3 regions of the Aminobacter sp. MET-1 genome follow, and region 3 is predicted to be linked to each of the others. Evidence: riboswitches for the same ligand, from Rfam matches in the RefSeq annotation. Region 3 holds a riboswitch; each other region holds the start of a gene.
The links. Region 3 has a riboswitch for cobalamin ahead of NDO48_RS08970 (CbtB domain-containing protein). Riboswitches for the same ligand answer to the same signal wherever they lie in the genome.

Region 1 (3,269 bases), on a different contig from region 3:
TCGCTCGACGAAATGGCCCATGTCGCCGCCGAAATGGAGCGCGAGGGTTTCGACATCCCGCTGCTGATCGGCGGCGCCACCACCAGCCGCGTCCACACGGCAGTGAAGATCCACCCGCGCTATGCCAGCGGCCAGGCTGTCTATGTCACCGACGCCAGCCGCGCCGTGGGCGTGGTGTCGAGCCTGCTCTCGCCGGAGGCGAAGGCCGGCTATGTCGAGGGCATCCAGGCCGAATATGTGAAGGTCGCCGAGGCGCATGAGCGCTCCGAGCGCGAGAAGCAGCGCCTGCCGCTGGCCCGCGCTCGCGCCAATGCGCAGAAGGTCGACTGGGCCGGCTACACGCCGCCGAAGCCGAGCTTCCTCGGCACAAAGGTGTTCGAAAGCTGGGAGCTCGCCGAACTCGCCCGCTACATCGACTGGACGCCCTTCTTCCAGACCTGGGAGCTCAAGGGCCGCTATCCCAAGATCCTCGAGGACGAGAAGCAGGGCGCGGCCGCACGTCAGCTGTTCGAAGACGCCCAGGCGATGCTGAAAAAGGTCATCGACGAGAAATGGTTCGCGCCCAAGGCCGTGATCGGCTTCTGGCCGGCCAACACAATCGGCGACGACATCAGGCTGTTCGCCGACGATACCCGCCAGAGCGAGCTCGCGACCCTCTTCACGCTGCGCCAGCAGCTGACCAAGCGCGACGGCCGGCCCAATGTGGCGCTGTCCGACTTCGTCGCTCCATCCGACAGCGGCAAAGCCGATTATGTCGGCGGCTTCGTGGTGACGGCGGGCATCGAAGAAGTGGCGATCGCCGAGCGCTTCGAGCGCGCCAATGACGACTACTCCTCGATCCTGGTCAAGGCGCTGGCCGACCGTTTTGCCGAGGCTTTTGCCGAATGCCTGCATGAGCGCGTCCGCAAGGAATTCTGGGGCTATGCCAAGGATGAGAAGCTGACCAGTGACGAGCTGGTCGGCGAGGCTTATGCCGGCATCCGCCCGGCGCCCGGCTATCCGGCCCAACCCGACCATACCGAAAAGACGACGCTGTTCCGCCTGCTCGACGCCGAGAAAACCGCTGGCGTGACCCTGACCGAAAGCATGGCCATGTGGCCCGGCTCGTCTGTCTCGGGCCTCTATCTGTCGCACCCCGAGAGCTATTACTTCGGCGTCGCCAAGGTCGAGCGCGATCAAGTCAAGGACTATGCGGAGCGCAAGGGCATGTCGCTCCAGGAAGCAGAGCGCTGGCTGGCGCCGATCCTCAACTACCTGCCGACGGCCTTCTCCGAGGCGGCTGAATAGTTGCCGGCTTCGCGGCTTGCGCGCTTGACCGGCGCGCCACTATAGCGTGCCGCACGGTTATGGTTCTCCCGCCTCTGGGCGGGAGCTAAGAGGGAATTCGTAGAAGCCGAAGCTGCCCCGCAACTGTAAGCGGCGAGCCACATTGCCCACCGCGTCACTGGCATGAAGCCGGGAAGATAGGCGGTGAAGCGACGACCTGCGAGCCAGGAGACCTGCCTGACCAAGTGAGGTTCCGTGGGCGGAGTGTACCACAGGGACGCGGTTGAATCGGTTGCCGTTCCGGCGCCGTTCGGCCTGCGTTACCGCACTCCCGCTCCGGCTGGTCAGGGATTGCAGGTGTCGAACTCAACCGAAAACAACTCCGCGCCACAACCGCATGTGCTGCTCGTCGCAAAGTCCGCCTTTGCCGCAGCACCCCACAAGCAGATGCAGCAACTTACCGACCTTGCAGCCGCGCTGCCCGGCGTCGCCGGCGCCAGCTTCGGCTTCACCGAGCAAGGCACGCCGTCACTGCGCGAGGTCCTTGGCTCGCTGCGGGCAGCCGGCGCCTCCGACGTCCTGATCCTGCCGCTGATGCTGCCCATCGAGCCGAGCTTCACCGCCTGGCTCACCAAGTCGCTGCGCCGCAGGCAGACGCTGCGCCCGCCCTTCCCCGCCGAGTCCAGCTAGATTCATAGAAACTGCGCGCCGACAGAAAGCCGGCTAATCACTCGATCGAAATGAAAGGCGGAGGCATGCCCCTTTCGCAGTCTCTATAACCGCGACCTGCCCCCCGTGCAGCGCCATGATCTCGCGCACCAGGTTGAGTCCCAGCCCGGCGCCGCGCCCATCGGGCTTGAGGCGGTTGAACGGTTCGAAGATCGCCTTGCGCTGATCGGCCGCGATGCCCTGCCCCTCGTCGCAGACCTCGACGAAGCCGGCGGCACCCACACGTACTGTGATAACGCCCTGGCGTCCGCCATGATCGATGGCATTTTGCACCAGATTGGTCAGCGCCCGTTCGAGCGATGTCTGGTCACCCTCTACCGGAACTGTCTCCACCTCGGGCTCGAACGACATGTCGTAACCCGCCGCGAGCGCCAGCGGCCCGAGATCGAACACCACCTGCTTGGCCATGGCGACGAGATTGACGGGTGCAAACCGGTTCCCCTTCTGGTCGAGCCGTTGCAGATCGAGCAGCTGCCCGGCGAGCGTGGTCAGCCGCGCCGCATCCTCGAGCAGCTCCCTCTTGTCCGCGCCTGCCGGCAGCGCCGAGACACGCGCGTTCAGGATGGCGATGGGCGTGCGCAATTCATGCGCGGCCTGGGCGAGGAAGTGCTGATGGCGCTCGTACCCCGCATCGAGACGCCGGAGCGCATCATTGACGGCGCTGACAAGCGGACCGATTTCGACCGGCACCTCGTTCACCGGCAGCTGCACACCGCGCTTGTCGAACTCGATGCGCGTGGCCTGCGACACCGTCTGCCCCAGGCCCGCCAGCGAGCGGCGCACGACAAGCGGTGTGGCAACCATCGTCGCCAGCGCCATGAGAACGATCACCGGCAAGATCACCGAAATGAACCCACCCGAGACACCCGCAAGCAAACGCCGGACGGACATCCGGCCTTGCGTGCCGGTCAGGATCTGCACCTTGCCGGCAGCGGTATCGGTCCATTTGACGATCGCGTCGGGCTTGGCTTCGTCGCCGAGCGGATGGCCCAGCCGCGCGTCGTTCAGCTGCTCGATGATACCGGCGACGGGCGCATAGACAGGTGGTATCGTGCCTTCGCTCAAGCGGTGTCCCGTCTTGTCGCGCATGACGAACCACAGGCCAGGTGCATGCGTCCTGAGCCGCGCCAGTTCCGATGTCGGCGCAAGGGCGAGCCTGCCATTGGCGTCCCGCACCACGGCATCCGCAAGCACATCGAGGCTGCCGCCCTCATAATCGTCGACGAGATAGCCTGTGCCCCACAGTGCAGCGACGATCAACACCAGGAACGCCG
Region 2 (3,269 bases), on a different contig from region 3:
CACACGGTCTCGAGCGGAATCGCCACCGGGCCGACGCCGACGGCGATGACCATGGCGATGACGAGCACGACCACCAGCCCCGGGATCAGGGCCGGCATGGCATGGATCAGGACATGTCGCGGCCCTACGACGAGGTGGCGGTGCGACACGGTCAGCCGGCCCGCATCGCGGCGGCCAGTCGCTTGATCGCTGCGATGTTGCGCGGTCCCGGCGTCGCCTCGTTGTATTCGAGCACGAAGAAGCGGTTGTTCTTCACCGCTGCGATGTCCTTGAAGGCCGGGTTGGTGCGCATGAACTCGATCTTCTGCTCTGCGGTCACTTCGCCATAGTTGACGATCACCACCATGTCGGGGTTGCGCTCGATGACAGGCTCCCAGCCGATCTCGGCCCAGCTCGACTCGACGTCGTCGGCGATGTTCCTGCCGCCGGCAGCCTCGATGATTGCCGTCGGCATGGCGTAACGACCGGCGGTAAAGGGCTTCTGCTCACCGGAATCGTAGAGGAACACGTTCACCGGCTTGTCGAGCTTGGGCAGCGTCGCCTGGAAGTTGGCGAGCTCCTTCTCGTAGCCGGATACCAGCGCATCGGCCTTCTCGCGCACGCCGAAGATCGCGCCGAGATTGAGCAGGTCGGCATACATGTCCTGAAGCGATGACTTGTCCTTCTTCATGATGTGGATGCAGCTCTCGGTCAGCTCGTAGACCGCGATGTTGAAGGGCGCGAGCGTCTCGGGGGTCACGTCGCCGCCAACCTTCATGCCGTAATTCCAGCCGGCGAAGAACAGATCGGTGTCGACGCCGAGCAGCACTTCCTTGGTGACGTATTTCGGCGCGAGCTCGGGCAGTTCGCCCACACCCTTGCGCAGGTTTTCGTCCAGCGTCTTCCAGCCCGATATGCCGGAATAGCCGACCATGCGGTCGGCGAGGCCGAGCGCCAGCATCATTTCGGTCAGGTTGACGTCGTGCGAGACGGCGCGCTTGGGCGCGGCTTCGAAGGTCACGTCGCGGTTGCAGCTCTTGACGGTGACGGGGAAGCCGCTGGCCATTGAGGAGGCGCAGGTGGCGAACAGGGCGGCGGCGATGAGGGGCAGGCGCATTGGGGCTCCTTTGGTTTGTCAGCGTTCGAGATGGAAGGAAAAGCGCGGGCGGCCGGTGACGGGATGGTCGTCGAGGGTGGCGCCGACGGCAAAGCTCCGGCGGATGCGCTCGGGCGTCAGGATCTCGGCAGGTTTGCCGCAGGCGACCGCGTGGCCGCCATCCATCACCAGCACGCGGTCGGCATGGGCGGAGGCGAGCGCCAGATCGTGCAGCGAGACGATGACGGTGCAGCCGAGAGTGCCGAGCAGTTCCAGCACCTCGAGCTGGTGGCGGATGTCCAAATGGTTGGTCGGCTCGTCGAGGATCAGAAGATCGGGCCGCTGCACCAGCGCACGGGCAATCATGACGCGCTGCTTTTCGCCGCCGGACAGCGAGTTGAAATCGCGCGCAGCAAGGGCGGTCAGGCTGAGCAGGGCAAGAGCGGCCTCGACTTTTTCGTAGTCGTCACCGTTGGTGCCGAAGCCGGCCGCATGCGGTGTCAGGCCAAGCTCGACGATCTCGGCGACCGTCAGGCCGAAGTCGGAGGCGCTTTCCTGCAGCACGGTTGCGATGCGGCGGGCGCAATCGCGCGGCCTCATTTTCCAGATGTCGGCGCCGTCGAGCCGGACAGTGCCCGTAACCGGCTTGTGGTAGCGGTAGAGGCAGCGCAGCAGGCTCGACTTGCCGGCGCCATTGGGGCCGACGATGGCCAGCAACTCGCCAGGCGCGACCGACAACGTCACCGGTTCGAGGATGGGCCTGGAAGCGCGCGGCCCCCAGCTTACGCCGTCGAGTTCGAGAAGTGCCGGGGTCGAGCCGACAAGGCGGCTAGCGGCGTGGACGCGATCGAGCATGCCCTGTCTCCGCGATCAGGCGGAGCAGGCAGAACGATCCGGTCAGCGCGCCGGTACCGAAAAGGGCAGTCGCAACCATCATCATCTCCGCGGCACACCCCGGCCGGTTGAGTTAATCGGATGATGGCAGGTCTCCTGGCTTGCGGGTGATCGCGCCTCGGAGCCTTCCCGGCCTGACGACCAGTGGCAGTTTTCCGAATTGCTATCCGCTCACAGTTGCGGGGGCAGCCACGGTTTCGCGTCGAGGACGTCTCACCGTGTTCCCATTTAACCTGCCGCCTGGAGACGGCAGGAACCATCACTGTCGTCGCTACAGCAGCGACGGGATGCTGACAATCGCTAAAGCGTCATGCCGCCTGCTGAATTGCGTCACGGCGCTCGATGGCGAAGGAAAACACGGCGACGCCGAAGGCGGAGAGCGCGATGGCGGCGCCGACGAGCGGCAGGTCGGCATAGCTTACGCCCATCGAAATTGCCGCACCGCCGACCCAGGCGCCGGCGGCATTGCCGGCATTGAAGGCGCCCTGGTTGAGGGTGGCGGCGAGGTTCGGCGCTTCGGATGCGGTTTCGACGACGCGCATCTGCATCGGCGGCACGATGACGAAGGTGATGACGCCCCACATGAAGACGAGCAGGATCGCCGCCGGCGCCGAAGTGCTGAGTTCGGCAAAGGCGACGTGGATCGCCGCCATCACCACCAGTGCGCCGATGGCCGTCGGCATCAGCTTCCAGTCTGCCAGCTTGCCGCCGATGATGTTGCCGATAGTCATGCCGCCGCCGAACAAAAGCAGGATCCAGGTGACTGATTCAACCGACAGACCGGTGACGTCGGTCAGGATCGGCTTGATGTAGGTGAAGACGGCAAACAGGCTGCCCGATGCCAAGGCCGAGATGATCATGGCGAGCCAGACCTGCAGCTTGCCCAGCACCTTGACCTCGCCCGCCACGCCGCCCTTGCCGGGAGGGGCGACACCGGCCGGCACCATGAAGGCGATGGCCGCGACCGAGATCAGGCCGATGACGACGACGGCGTAGAAGGTCATGCGCCAGCCGAAGGCCTCGCCGAGCGCGGTGCCGCCGGGCACGCCCAAAATGTTGGCGAGCGTCAGGCCGGCGAACATCAGGGCGATGGCGCTGGCGCGCTTGTTGGCAGGCACAAGGCTTGCCGCCACGACCGAGCCGATGCCGAAGAAGGCACCGTGGCCAAGCGCGGTGATGACGCGCGCCGCCATCAGCGTCCAGTAGGTGGGAGCTACGGCGCAGAGCAGGTTGCCGAGCACGAACAGCATGGCAAGGCCGATCAGCACCGGCTTGCGCGGTAGTTTCGCCGTGCCGATGG
Region 3 (3,269 bases):
ACAGTAGCGCGAGCAGAATTCGGTGTCGCGGCTCTGTTGGCAAGAGACCTGACACGACTTGAGGAAGCCGACTTCGCGGGTTTCGACAGGGGCGGGGAAGAACTGCGCCCAGGCCCAGACCAGCGAGATCAGCACCGGCTGGTGGATGAGGTAGAAGGCAAGGCTGTGGCGGCCGAAGAAGCCGAGCGGCTTCGACCAGATGCCGGGCTTGAGCCGCGCCAGCCTTTCGAACAGGCCTGCTTTCAACGCCAGTCCAGCCAGGCCCATGCCTGCCAGCACCGCGCCAAACCATGGGAAGACAGGCACGAAGTCGTTGGAGCGGGGAGCGACGGTGTTGAGGCCGACCCAAAGCAGGGCAGGATGGTTGAAGACGTCGTTGCGCAGATAGCTGGGGGCAACGATCACCAAGGCTGCGGCGACGAGCGTCAGCAGCGGCGGCAGGCGTAGGAAAACAAGGCCGACGACGCTGGCAAAGGCGATCTGGTGCAGGATGCCGAAAAAGATGAAGGTATCCGGCATGGCATACCATGTCGCGCCGGTGATGACGGCGGCGGCGGCAACCACCATCGCAAGCCGTTTCCAGAAGCCGCGCCAGCGGATGCCCTTGGCGTGGGCGAGCACCAGGCTTACGCCAACGAGGAAGAGGAAGCTCGAGGCGATCGAGCGGGCGAACAGCTTCCAGCCGCCGAAGGCGGTCATGCCGGGATCGGCATAGCCGAAGAACTCGAGATCCCAGGCGAAATGGTAGATGGCCATGGCGATGAGCGCTGCACCACGGGCGATGTCGATCACCTGGACGCGTGGCGTTTGGGCTTGAACTTGGTCGGTGGTCGGTTGCATCGTCATGGCCATTCGCTTCGGCTTTCGGGTGTTTCGCCGCCCATGCAGCACTATCATGGTTGAAGCGCGGCAACAGAGGGACTAGCCAACGTCATGCACAGGGTTCGGGGATGTCGGCAATGAACGGTCGCGTGATGTCGTTGACCGAGGAGCTGGTGGCGCGCTGCCACCGCGAGGTGGCGGATGCCGGTCCCGATCCCGACGCCCAGCATCTCGACGACGCCGATTATGCGCGAATGATCGACGAGACGCTGGCGGCCAATCCCGAGGAGGGGCCGCTGTGGCTGTTCGCCTATGGCTCGCTGATCTGGAAACCCGAGGTCGAGCATGCCGAGGAGAGGGTGGCGCTGGCGCGTGGCTGGCATCGTTCGTTCTGCATCAACATGACCCGCTGGCGCGCGACAAAAGCCGAGCCCGGGCTGATGATGGGCATGGATCGCGGCGGCCAGTGCAAGGGTGTGGCGCTGCGGCTGATGGATGGCGACCGGCGCGAGCAACTCGACAAGCTCTTCCGTCGCGAGATGACGCTGAAACCCTCGACCTACAAGCCGCGCTGGCTGACGCTGGCCACCGATCAAGGTCCGCTGACCGCACTTGCCTTCGTCATCAACCGCGAAGGCCATGCCTATGCCGGGGCGCTCGGCGAAGACGAGGTTGTGAATCGGCTGGCCACGACGTGCGGTCATTGGGGCTCGGCGGCCGACTATCTCTACAATGTGGTCAAGAACCTGGAACAGCGTTCGATCCACGACCGGCATCTGTGGCGGCTGCAGCATCTGGTGGCGGAACGAATCGCTGCGCGTGCCTGATCGCAGGAACGCCGCATTCGAGCGCTGCGGCGTCGGAATTTGGTTTGCCGCCCCATGCTTTTGTTTCTATAGTCGCAGCCGTCGTCGGTTCCAGTTTTTGGAATCAAGAGGGAATGCGGTGAGGGAGTTTTTGCCCAAAGCCGCGGCTGCCCCCGCAACTGTGTGCGGTTAGCTCTCCCCAAAGGCCACTGAAGCTTGCTTCGGGAAGGCGGGGAAGGGTGTCGATCCGCAAGCCAGGAGACCTGCCGGCGACGAAGACTTTATTCTATGCCCTCGGGTGGAGGGTGAAAGGACATTGAAATGAACACGGTTACTTCCGCACTCGGCACTGGCGTTTCCTCCCAGTCGCGCGCAATGCAGCTGGCGATGGCCGCGCTGCTTGGCATCTTCGTTGTTGGCTTCCTCGGGTTCTCGCATATGGAAGTGGTGCACAACGCTGCCCACGACTATCGCCACTCGATGGCCTTCCCCTGCCACTAACGAAGGCAATCCAACCATGTCTGTCTTTCGCAACGTCGTGTTCATCGCGGCGATCAGCGGCCTATTGGCCGGCGTGATCCTGGCCGCGCTCCAGACCTATTCAACCGACCCGCTGATCTTCAAGGCGGAGACCTATGAGAACGCTGGCGGCCACGATCATGCCGCTACACCCGCTCAAGGCACCGAGGCGACAGCGCCTGCCACTACCGCGCAGTCGACTGCGCCTGCTGTCGTCGCACAGGCCCCGGCCGAGGAAGAAGCGTGGGCGCCTGCCGACGGCTTCGAGCGCTTTGCCTATTCGGCACTCGCCAACATCATCAGCGGTATCGCCTTCGGCCTGATCCTGGTCGCCGTTTCAGAGTTCGCCGGTGGCATCGCCAACTGGCGCCAGGGTGTCTTCTGGGGTTTTGCCGGCTTTGCCGTGTTCACCCTGGCACCCGGCCTCGGCCTGCCGCCAGAACTGCCGGCGATGCCCGCAGCCGATCTTGTCTCGCGCCAGATCTGGTGGATTTCCACGGTCGTCGCCACCGCTGCAGGCCTTGCACTGATCGCCTTCAGGAAATCGTTGCCGCTGGCGATCCTCGGCGTGGCGCTGATCGTTGCACCGCACGTCATCGGCGCACCGCAGCCCGAAAGCCACGACTCGCCGATCCCGGCCGATCTGCACCACAGCTTCGTCGTCGCCGTCACCATCTCCAACCTGGTGTTCTGGGTGGTTCTGGGCGCTGTCGCCGGCTTCGTGCGCAGCCGTTTCATGGGCGAGCAGCCGCAGGCGCTGAACGGTCGCCTTGCCTGAGACGCTGACATTCCTGCTCGGCGGCGCGCGCTCCGGCAAGAGCGCGCATGCCGAGCGGCTCATCACGCAGTTTCCTGCGCCGTGGACGTATATCGCCACGGCGCAGGCCTATGATGACGAGATGCGCGAGCGCATCTCCATTCATGTGGGGCGCCGTGGTGACGGCTGGCAAACGATCGACGCGCCGCTCGATCTGGTGGGCGCACTCGCCGGTCTGCCTGACGGCGCGCCTGTGCTCGTCGACTGCCTGACACTCTGGCTCACCAATCACATGCTGGCGGAGCACGATGTCGCTACCGAATGCGCGGCGCTTATCGAAACGTTGTCGCGTCCGCGCGGGCCGT

Region 1: linked by a shared signal. The riboswitch ahead of NDO48_RS07315 (CbiX/SirB N-terminal domain-containing protein) and the one ahead of NDO48_RS08970 (CbtB domain-containing protein) in region 3 are both predicted to bind cobalamin.
Region 2: linked by a shared signal. The riboswitch ahead of NDO48_RS24220 (ABC transporter ATP-binding protein) and the one ahead of NDO48_RS08970 (CbtB domain-containing protein) in region 3 are both predicted to bind cobalamin.

Annotation. Positions count from the first base shown of each region.
Region 1 covers NZ_JAMSHL010000004.1:101,439-104,707, reverse strand. Annotated here, with positions in the region: gene metH (methionine synthase) at 1-1,287, shown strand, start outside; cobalamin riboswitch at 1,331-1,522, shown strand; gene NDO48_RS07315 (CbiX/SirB N-terminal domain-containing protein) at 1,624-1,956, shown strand; gene NDO48_RS07310 (sensor histidine kinase) at 1,990-3,269, opposite strand, start outside.
Region 2 covers NZ_JAMSHL010000023.1:12,665-15,933, reverse strand. Annotated here, with positions in the region: gene NDO48_RS24230 (FecCD family ABC transporter permease) at 1-98, opposite strand, end outside; gene NDO48_RS24225 (ABC transporter substrate-binding protein) at 152-1,096, opposite strand; gene NDO48_RS24220 (ABC transporter ATP-binding protein) at 1,115-1,930, opposite strand; cobalamin riboswitch at 2,038-2,245, opposite strand; gene NDO48_RS24215 (MFS transporter) at 2,278-3,269, opposite strand, start outside.
Region 3 covers NZ_JAMSHL010000005.1:61,537-64,805, forward strand. Annotated here, with positions in the region: gene NDO48_RS08960 (DUF1624 domain-containing protein) at 1-846, opposite strand, end outside; gene NDO48_RS08965 (gamma-glutamylcyclotransferase) at 960-1,649, shown strand; cobalamin riboswitch at 1,718-1,914, shown strand; gene NDO48_RS08970 (CbtB domain-containing protein) at 1,950-2,129, shown strand; gene NDO48_RS08975 (CbtA family protein) at 2,146-2,925, shown strand; gene cobU (bifunctional adenosylcobinamide kinase/adenosylcobinamide-phosphate guanylyltransferase) at 2,918-3,269, shown strand, end outside.